Regions from separate parts of the Arthrobacter sp. TmtSoilC51 genome, predicted to be linked through region 2. Evidence: riboswitches for the same ligand, from Rfam matches in the RefSeq annotation. Region 2 holds a riboswitch; each other region holds the start of a gene.
What was found. A riboswitch is a leader RNA that binds a small molecule or an ion and turns the genes downstream of it on or off. The one in region 2 is predicted to bind S-adenosylmethionine.
Positions count from the first base shown of each region.

Region 1: another riboswitch for S-adenosylmethionine. It lies ahead of ACZ5G6_RS05380 (hypothetical protein); the one in region 2 lies ahead of ACZ5G6_RS15865 (aminotransferase class V-fold PLP-dependent enzyme).
Region 3: another riboswitch for S-adenosylmethionine. It lies ahead of ACZ5G6_RS20845 (DUF1737 domain-containing protein); the one in region 2 lies ahead of ACZ5G6_RS15865 (aminotransferase class V-fold PLP-dependent enzyme).

Region 1 is NZ_AP035877.1:1,136,834-1,140,095, reverse strand. It holds gene ACZ5G6_RS05385 (sodium:solute symporter family protein) at 1-1,511, shown strand, start outside; SAM riboswitch class IV at 1,809-1,928, shown strand; gene ACZ5G6_RS05380 (hypothetical protein) at 1,945-2,265, shown strand; gene ACZ5G6_RS05375 (hypothetical protein) at 2,262-2,456, opposite strand; gene ACZ5G6_RS05370 (VIT1/CCC1 transporter family protein) at 2,734-3,262, shown strand, end outside.
Region 2 is NZ_AP035877.1:3,472,314-3,475,575, forward strand. It holds gene rsgA (ribosome small subunit-dependent GTPase A) at 1-337, shown strand, start outside; gene hisN (histidinol-phosphatase) at 393-1,205, shown strand; SAM riboswitch class IV at 1,388-1,501, shown strand; gene ACZ5G6_RS15865 (aminotransferase class V-fold PLP-dependent enzyme) at 1,533-2,939, shown strand; gene ACZ5G6_RS15870 (class I SAM-dependent methyltransferase) at 3,029-3,262, shown strand, end outside.
Region 3 is NZ_AP035877.1:4,564,394-4,567,655, reverse strand. It holds gene ACZ5G6_RS20855 (O-succinylhomoserine sulfhydrylase) at 1-800, opposite strand, end outside; gene ACZ5G6_RS20850 (rhodanese-like domain-containing protein) at 801-1,211, opposite strand; gene ACZ5G6_RS20845 (DUF1737 domain-containing protein) at 1,208-1,474, opposite strand; SAM riboswitch class IV at 1,489-1,600, opposite strand; gene ACZ5G6_RS20840 (NtaA/DmoA family FMN-dependent monooxygenase) at 1,767-3,095, shown strand; gene ACZ5G6_RS20835 (aromatic amino acid ammonia-lyase) at 3,098-3,262, shown strand, end outside.

The DNA.
Region 1 (3,262 bases), 2.3 Mb from region 2:
TGGTGGTGTACCTGCTTGCCATGCTGGCATTCGGCTGGTGGGGCAAGTCCCGCACCAAGAACAACAGCGACTTCCTGGTGGCCGGCCGCCGCCTGGGTCCCTTCCTTTACACAGGCACCATGGCCGCAGTTGTCCTTGGTGGCGCATCCACCGTCGGCGGCGTCGGCCTGGGCTACAAGTTCGGCATTTCAGGCATGTGGCTCGTAGTCGCGATCGGCGCCGGCGTCCTCCTCCTGAGCCTGCTTTTCGCCGGCACCATCCAGCGCCTGAAGATCTACACGGTCTCGCAAATGTTGAGCCTTCGCTACGGCAGCAAGGCCACACAGACATCCGGAATTGTGATGCTGGCTTACACCCTCATGCTGTGCGCCACGTCCACCGGTGCATACGCAACCATCTTCGTCGTCCTCTTCGACTGGGAACGCTGGATGGCGATCGCCGTCGGCGGTGCAATCGTGCTTGTCTACTCGACCATCGGTGGCATGTGGTCCATCACCCTGGCCGACCAGGTCCAGTTCATCATCAAGACCGTGGGCATCTTCTTCCTGATGCTTCCGTTCGTCATGAACGCAGCCGGAGGAATCGACGGCATCCGTGAGCGCGTCGATGCGAGCTTCTTCCAGATCGACGGAATCGGCGTCCAGACCATCATCACGTACTTCGTTGTGTACACACTGGGACTTCTGATCGGCCAGGACATCTGGCAGCGCGTCTTCACCGCCAAGACTGCCAAGGTCGCACGCTGGGGCGGAGCAACGGCCGGCGTTTACTGCATCCTGTACGGCGTGGCCGGCGCCCTGATCGGCCTTGCCGCCCGGGTAGCACTGCCCAACATCGATGTCGCCAACCTTGGCAAGGACGTGGTCTACGCCGAGGTGGCAACCCACATCCTGCCCATCGGCATCGGCGGCCTTGTCATGGCGGCCGCTGTTGCAGCCATGATGTCCACCGCTTCCGGTGCCCTTATTGCCGCCGCCACGGTGGCACGCGCAGATGTTGTTCCCTTCGTGGCCAGCTGGTTCGGCAAGACCATCAACACGGACGACACGGAAAACCCCGAGCACGACGTCAAGGCCAACCGTTACTGGGTCCTTGGCCTGGGCATCGTTGCCGTCCTGATCTCCATGGCTGCGCAGGACGTAGTTGTTGCCCTCACCATTGCCTACGACATCCTCGTGGGCGGCCTCCTTGTCGCGATTCTCGGAGGCCTCGTGTGGAAGCGCGGAACCGGTATCGCTGCTGCATGGTCCATGGCAGTGGGCTCGGTCCTGACCCTGACCTTGCTGATTCTGTTCGCCATTGGAGCCATTCCGAGCGCGGATGGCGTCTACGCCAACGAACCTATCTACTACGGCCTGGCGGCCTCGTTCGTGGCATACGTCGTGATTTCACTCCGCACGCCTCCCACTGCACCAGAAGTCCGGGCTGCTTGGGACAAGCGGGTGGCCGGTGCCGTCTCGGAGGAATTGCCCCTGGAAGCCCACCCGGTCAGCAGCCACACCGCCAGCTAGCGGCCCAGGGCCACAAGGCACCAGGCTTCAGGCACCAGACATCAGGCATCAGGCATCAGGCACGAACTGAACTGAGCAATGTTCGACGGCGGCGCCGCCCCTTTTCGGGGCAGCGCCGCCGTTGCTCTGTCCGGGGACCGTTGTGCTGTCGGGGGACCCGTTGCGAGGCCCACTATGCGCGCTATCCAGGCCACAAAAGGCGCAGAGCAGGCCGCACAACAAGCAGGCCCCGTAACAAGGGGGGTAACCAAGGACGCTACTTCTCCAGTCGGCACTCCTCCAGTACAGTGGTGCATGCTTCAAGAGAGGTGGCGCCAAGCTCCGACTGGCCACACACCAACCCCATGTTCAAGGGTGGTTCGGATGAGGAAGCGGCCCGCCCCGGACCAGAGACAACCGAGCGGGCAAGAGCACTCCCCCAAAGGAGCAGTCCTTGCCGTACCAAGGCGTTACCACCCCAAGCCAAGGCGTTACCGCCCCCATCCAGGGCATCCCCACCGAAACCAAAGCGCGGACCGTGCGGGTGATTCCCGGCGTCGATCTTGTCCTGGGGACGGTGACGCTGGTACTGAACGGCGGGCTGCACCGGTTCCGACACCCCGAGCCGCGCTTGATTGCGCAGGCGCTGGCCCAGGCCGTGCGCCCTTCGCGTTGGTGCGAATCGTCCAGGACGCTGACCGTGACTGTTGCAGCGCTCGGGTGTTCAGCAGGGCTCGAGCGTCATTTCACGTTTGGTGAAGAAGGCCCTGCCTAGGGTTCTTCGTCTTCTTCCCCGCGGAACTCTTCGGTTTCGTCAAGGGGGACAACGCGCTCGTCGTCTTCCGGGACGTCGATTTCCTCCACCCAGGGTTCGTCGACTTCCTGGTCGTCGCTGTAGTCATAAGCGGGGTCCGACTCGATGGTCTCCCGTACCGGGTGGTTGGCGTGCGGTTCGGTGGTATCCATGCTGCAACCTCCGTCTGGTGGGCTGGCAGGCAGCCCGCTGACCGAGTGCGGGGAGGGCCCCCGCCCCTGTCTATCCATCTGAGCACTGTGCCCGCAGGCGGTCAAGGCAAGGGCCGGCACGGGACCAAGGAGGGCTCGAAGCAGAGTGTTTCCACCCCGGAAATTAAGGCACGCCGAACATTCCAACTAAGGAATACCGGCCAAAAATCCGCGCCAATAAGCGGTACAGTGGGCGTGCAATGGGGCCGCTACTACCCCACCCAGCACAGGAGAGAAAGTGCAAAAGCACCAGGAATCCCACGGTCCGTCGAGCCCCGCTCCGGACCCCGCCCCCGGATCCGGAACACCACCCCAATCAGGCCGGCCCACGTCCTCGGACATCAGGCGGTGGCGTCAATACCTGGCTGACGAGCGTGCCGAAGCCGCTGTCTACCGGGAGCTCGCCCAGCGTCGCGACGGCGAAGAACGCCAGATCCTGCTCGCCTTGGCCGAGGCAGAGGGAAGACACGAGGCACACTGGCTCAAGCTCCTCGGAGAACACGCCGGAATGCCGAAGGGAGCTTCCACCCGCAGCCAGATACTGGGCTTCCTGGCCCGGCACTTCGGCTCCGTATTCGTGCTCGCGTTGGCGCAGCGCGCCGAAGGCCGCTCTCCTTACGGGGCCGAACCCGCTGCGACTCCGGCCATGGTTGCCGACGAGCAAATCCACGAAGAAGTTGTCCGGGGCCTTGCCACCCGTGGCCGCAACAGGCTCTCCGGTACCTTCCGTGCCGCTGTTTTTGGTGCCAACGATGGCCTGGTGAGCA
Region 2 (3,262 bases):
CCGGCATACGTCGTCGTCGGCGTTGGCCTTGAAGCTGGCGGACGCGCCGTCCGGTAGCTGGATCATCGATACCCCCGGTATTCGTTCCTTCGGACTCGCGCACGTGGACCCCGATCGCATCCTGCATTCCTTCCCCGATTTGGAACCGGGCACCGAAGCTTGCGACCGCGGCTGCAAACACGATGCCAGTGCCATCAATTGTGGACTTGACGCGTGGGTGAACGAGGGAAACGCCGGTCCTTCCGGAGTGGCACGGTTGTCTTCGCTCCGGCGGCTGCTGGGCGCAGACCCGCGTTTGGAAGCGAAGGAAACCAAGGAACTGGGTACCGTCAACTAAACATTGGTGGAACACGGATCCAACTGCAGGGAAAGTTTCACGATAGTTTGGTGGCATGACCCAACCCGTATCCAGCTACAACGATGATCTGCGACTGGCCCACGTGCTGGCGGATTCCGTGGACGCCCAAACCATGGACCGCTTCAAGGCACTGGATCTGCGGGTCGAGACCAAGCCTGACCTCACTCCCGTTACTGATGCCGACAAGGCTGCGGAAGAAGCAATCCGGGGCCAGCTGTCGCGCTCGCGCCCCCGGGACGCTGTCCTCGGCGAGGAGTTCGGCAGCAGCGGCCACGGCTCCCGGCGCTGGATCATCGACCCCATCGACGGCACCAAGAACTTCGTGCGTGGCGTTCCAGTGTGGGCCACCCTGATCGCACTCGTGGACGAAGGCGAGCCGGTGGTTGGAGTTGTCAGTGCTCCCGCACTCGGCAAACGTTGGTGGGCGGCAAAGGACATGGGCGCCTATATGGGGCGCTCCCTGGCCTCGGCCACCCGGCTCAAGGTGTCCAACGTTTCGCGCCTGGCCGATGCTTCGATGTCATATTCCAGCCTTTCCGGTTGGAAGGAACGCGGCAATCTCGACGAATTCCTAGGTCTGACGGAAGACATCTGGCGCACGCGTGCCTACGGCGACTTCTGGTCCTATTGCTTGGTGGCCGAGGGGGCCGTGGATATCGCCTGCGAGCCGGAATTGAACCTTTACGACATGGCCGCGCTTGTACCCATCGTCACGGAAGCCGGCGGCCGTTTCACCTCGTTGGAAGGCGAGGATGGCCCCTTCGGGGGCAACGCCTTGGCCACCAACTCCATCCTGCATTCAGAGGTCCTCAAACGGCTAAACCCCGCCTTGGATGACCTCCTCTGATCCAGCGATACGAGCAAGACATCTGGCTGTGGATAGAATTTTCGACGGCGGATGCCTCCTTTACGGGGCATCCGCCGTTTTTTCTTCGCCCAAAGGGCTGTTTCGGCACGCTTCGTAACAATCCGCTTAACAAAGCGAAGCGACTTTGGAACAGGCCGGAGGCTTGCCCTAACCTCTTTACAGGTCACGAGTGCCAGCGCTAAACCCCGGTTTGCTGGCCGGCAACCCTCCATTCGCGGTGGGGTGCCCCGGGTGACGACCTGGCCGGTCCGGAAGGGATACGGCAAGCGCGGATCCCCTGTGGGGGTCCTTCTTGAGTGAGGTCCCATGAGCACTGCTACGTTCAACTCCACCGTCCTGCCGTCCTTTGCGGTCGGAGCAGCGCAGGAAGCCGCTGCAGGCAGGCCCCTGGCCGCTGTCACGGGCGCGGAGCTGCAAGCTCCCCTGATCCAGGGTGGCCACGTCCGCTACGCCAACCTCGATTACGGAGCGTCGGCTCCGGCCCTGACCATCGTTTCTGCGTATCTCAATGAGATCCTCCCCTACTACGCGAGTGTCCACCGCGGTGCGGGCTACGCTTCCCAGATCAGCACGTCCGTCTACGAGAACTCCCGCGACATCGTGCGTGAGTTCGTTGGCGGCCGCCCCGACGATTCCGTCATCTTCACCCGGAACACCACGGATTCACTCAACCTGTTGGCAGGCTGCCTTCCGCAACTCGACGGAAAGCCGACCGGCGAGGTCCTCTACCTGGACATCGAGCACCATGCCAACCTCCTGCCTTGGCAGGGCGTTCCGCACCGCAGCGTCGTAGCTGGTTCTACACTGACCGCTACCGTGGCAAAGCTCCGCGAGGAACTCAGTCAAGGCGGCGTGTCCTTGCTGGCAGTTACCGGGGCTTCGAACGTGACGGGCGAAATCCTGCCGATCGCCGAACTCGCCGCCCTGGCGCACGAATACGGTGCACGGATTGTGGTGGACGCAGCCCAGCTTGCCCCGCACCGCCGCATCAACATCACCGAATCAGACGTCGACTACATCGTATTCTCCGGGCATAAGCTCTACGCTCCGTTCGGCGCCGGCGTTGTTGTAGGGCGCCCTGACTGGCTTGACGCCGGCACTCCCCACCTTGCCGGCGGCGGCGCTGTTCGTGAAGCCCGCCTCGACTCGGTCAGTTGGGCTTCCGGTCCCGCACGTCACGAGGGCGGCTCCCCCAACGTCCTGGGCGCGGCAACATTGGCCCGCGCTACGCAGGTGCTCGCCGCGCTGGACCAAGAGGCCTGGCATGCTCATGAAGCGGCCATCCGCTCGTACCTGGTACAGGGACTTGAGGCAATCGACGGCGTTACCGTCCACCGGATCTTCAGCGACTCAGAGGACACCATCGGCGTGGTCAACTTCTCGGTGGAAGGATTCGACGCCGGATTGGTCGCGGCTTACCTCGCCGCAGAACACGGTGTAGGGCTTCGTGACGGCCGCTTCTGCGCGCACCCCCTGCTCAAGCGGCTCGGGCTCCCTTCGGGCTCGCTGCGGGCCAGCTTCGGCGTGGGCTCCCGCTTGGAGGATGCCACACGGCTGCTGGCGGGTATCGAGGAACTCAAGCGCACCGGGCTCGGCTGGGACTACGTGGTGGACGAGGGCCGCTGGGTACCGGCCAATGACCACCGCAGCTACCCGGAATGGGCACCGAATACGCCAGGCACCGCAGGTGCCGCGCCCTGCACTATTGACTAAGCGGCCTGAGCCGGGAGCGTCAGCATGGTCCTTACGGTAAATTCGTACGGTATCCCAGGCGTTTGCGGTAAAGGAGTTGTTGCGTGGCCATGCATTCCCGAGGTCTTTCCGGAGGCACGGGTAGCCCCGGTGGACCCAAGCTGCATGCCACCCGCCGCCGCCAGCTGGGCCTGAGCTTTCAGGACGGCGGGGAACACTACGATCGCGTTCGGCCCGGCTATCCCGCAGATTCAGTGGACTGGCTTCTTCCTCTGGGAGCGAAGTCCGCCGCGGATCTCGGAGCGGGAACGGGAAAATTCACTGCCCTCTTGGTGGAACGCGGA
Region 3 (3,262 bases), 1.1 Mb from region 2:
TTCACGCGCAAGCCGATGGTCTCCAGGCCCTTGGTCAACACCCAGGCGTTGAACGCGGAGAGTGAAGGTCCGGTGTGGCGCATCAACTGCTTGACCGGGCCATCGATGAATTCCTTGGTGCCCATGATTGCGCCGCCGAGGACACGTCCCTGGCCATCGATGTGCTTGGTGCCGGAATACACGATGACGTCTGCGCCCAAGTCACCGCAGCGCTGCAGCAGGGGAGTGGCAAAGACATTGTCGACGACGACAGTCGCCCCTGCGGCATGCGCCAGCTCGCTGACGGCGGCAATGTCCACGATTTCCTGCATGGGGTTCGAGGGCGATTCGAAGAAGACGGCGGTGGTCGGTTCGGAGAGGGCGGCACGCCACTGCTCGAGGTCCGGACCGTCGACGAACACTGTTTCAACGCCCCAGCGCGGCAGGATCTCGTTGAGGATGACGAAGCACGAGCCGAACAGGGAGCGGGCGGCAACCACGCGGTCACCGGCAGCCAACAGGGCACCCAAAGCGGTGAAGACCGCGGACATGCCGGACGCCGTCGCAAAGCATGCCTCGGTGCCTTCGAGCAGGCGCAGCCGCTCCTGGAAGGTGGCCACGGACGGGTTGCCGTAGCGCGAGTAGACGAAGCGTTCGTCCTCGCCGGTGAAGGCGCGTTCGGCGGCGGCAGCGGATTCGTAGACGAAGCCGGAGTTCAGGAAAACGGGTTCCGACGTTTCCTGGAAGTTGGTACGGTCAAGGCCGCCGCGTACTGCCTGTGTGTCAGGGCTCCAACTGGCGGCATCAGGATTGAAAGTCACTTAGTCGGTCCCCAGGTTGGTCGGCAGGCCACGGTTCTTCCAGCCGTTGATGGTGCGTTCCCCGTAGCGGTCCGGGTCGCCTTCGAAGCCTTCGAGCACGTTGTAGGCGGTAAAGCCAGCCTGCGTCGCGGCGATGGCCGCGGAGATGGATCGCTGGCCTGAGCGGCAGATGAAAACGAGTTCCACGCCCTCGCCCTCGGGCGCCTGCTGCTGCAGTTCCTCAAGGAAGCGGGAGTTGGGGATGCCGCCGGCGAGGTTCCACTGGATGAACAGGGGATCGTTCTCCGTGGCCTTGGTGTCCGGGATCCCGATGTGGGCCCACTCGCCCTCGGTGCGGACGTCCACCAGGATGGCGCCTTCTTCCAGCTTTGCCCACGCGTCCTGCGGGGTCAGGTCACCTGCGTAACTCATGCGTGTCCCTCGAATGCTTCGTCGTCTTCGTAGTTCTCCAACTGGTCAACGGCATTCGCAACAGCGGCGTCTGCGCTGGCGATGGCAGTGGGCAGGACGACGGCCTGCGCCACGATGATATCCGTGCCATTGAAGGCGGCGGCCGGGCTGCCGTGGAGCACGTAGCCTTCGGCGAGGGCCGCGGTGATCCGCTCGCAGAATTCACGGGTATCCGGACCTGTGATCAGGCGGTAGGAGAGTTTTTCTTCAGTGGGTTCAGGCATTGGCTGGTGCTCCTCAGTCACGCTTGCAGTTCGAAGTGTCGATACGCCGAGTAGTCACCTGAGGCACCCCGCCGGAGAGAGGGTTGCCGACCAGCAAGTCAGGGCTTGGCGCTGGTGCTCATTACTCAAGAAAAACGTAACATCCCGCGGCTGCAGCCCGCACTTGCAAGCGGTTGCGCAGCCGTCATGTTGCGTAACCGGCTGGTGCTGGGGTACCAGCCCAAATGTGACGTCCCGGGAGCATAATTGACGCAGGACGACCCCCTGTAACTTCGCATGAAATCAGGTCGCGGTGAACGGACAAGACAGTTCTACACTCAAGCCCATGCTGCATTTTGGATGGTTCGTGGGGCACGGTTTCGGCGTCCAGGGCTGGGGCACTCCCGGATATAGCCTGGGCTACGACTGGAAGAAGCCGGCCCTGTATCAAGAGGCCGTCCGGGCCTTCGAACAATCCGGGCTTGACCTGTTCATCATCGAGGATTCCCTCACTGTTCCGGACACCTATGGCGGCACTGCCGAGGTTTCACTGGCGCATGCCTCCTTTGCGCCCAAGCATGATCCCTTGGCGCTGGTCCCGTACCTTCTTTCGGCAACCAAGCACCTGGGGATCGTGCCCACGGTCAGTGCATCGTTCTATCCTCCCTTCACGGCGGCCCGCCTCCTGGCTACGCTCCAGCATTTCTCCGAGGGGCAGCTGGGCTGGAACGTTGTTACCTCCGGCAGCGACCTTGCGGCGCAGAATTATGGGCTGGACCAGCAGATCGAGCACGACCTGCGATATGAGAAGGCGGAGGAATTCGTCGACGTCGTCCGGCGGCTCTGGCGGAGCTGGGAACCTGGCGCTGTGCTTGAGGACGTTGAGGCCGGCGTGTTCGCGGACCACACCAAAGTGCACCCCATCAACCATCAAGGTGACTTCTTCAAGGTCCGGGGCCCGTTGAATACCGCGCCCTTGCCGGAGGAGCCCGTGCTGGTGCAGGCCGGTGCTTCGCCACGCGGCAAAGCCTTCGCGGGTGGGCACGCGGATGTGGCGATCGCCTTGGCGCGGGGCGTTGACGGCATGAAGGCCTACCGGGATTCCATCCGTGCCGAGGCCGCCAAAGCTGGCAGGAACCCCGATGACGTCAAGGTACTTTTCGTGCTGAAGCCCACCATAGTCGGCTCATCAGCCGAGGCCGAGGAGTTGCGGGCGCAGCGCCGGGAGCTCACCCAGCGTGACATCGACAGCCAGCTCAACTCGATCTCCTACCTCTCGGTGATCGATTTCAAGCAATTCGACCTCGATGCGCCGTTGCCTGAACTGAGTACCAACAGCAACCAAGGCACGTTGGAACACTTCGCGAAGGCAGCGCCCCCGGGGTCTACCCTGCGCCAGATCCTGCAAGCACGCAGCGGTGGTGCCGGCGATTCGATCATCGGCACGGTTGGTGAAATCGCGGATTACCTTGAGGAGACCGGCGAGGCCGTGGGTGGCGACGGCTTCCTCTTCTCCGGCTTTGTGGACCCCGTGACCGTCCATGGCGTGTTGGACAAGCTCACTCCCGAACTGCGCCGCCGCGGCCTGTTGAGGAAGAGTTACGGCAACGGCGGCTTCCGCCAAAACCTCCTGGACTTCTGACGATGTCCTCCGAGCCCAGGGCCCTGCTGATTGGGACGTCGCCTGTGGACGCCCGAAGCGTTGCCCTGGCCGCGCTGGATCCGGCGTTTCACGTGAAACTCAACCAAGATGCGTTGTCTTTGCTGGGTCGCTCACGGGAAGTGCTGGAGCGGGCTTCGACGTCCGGG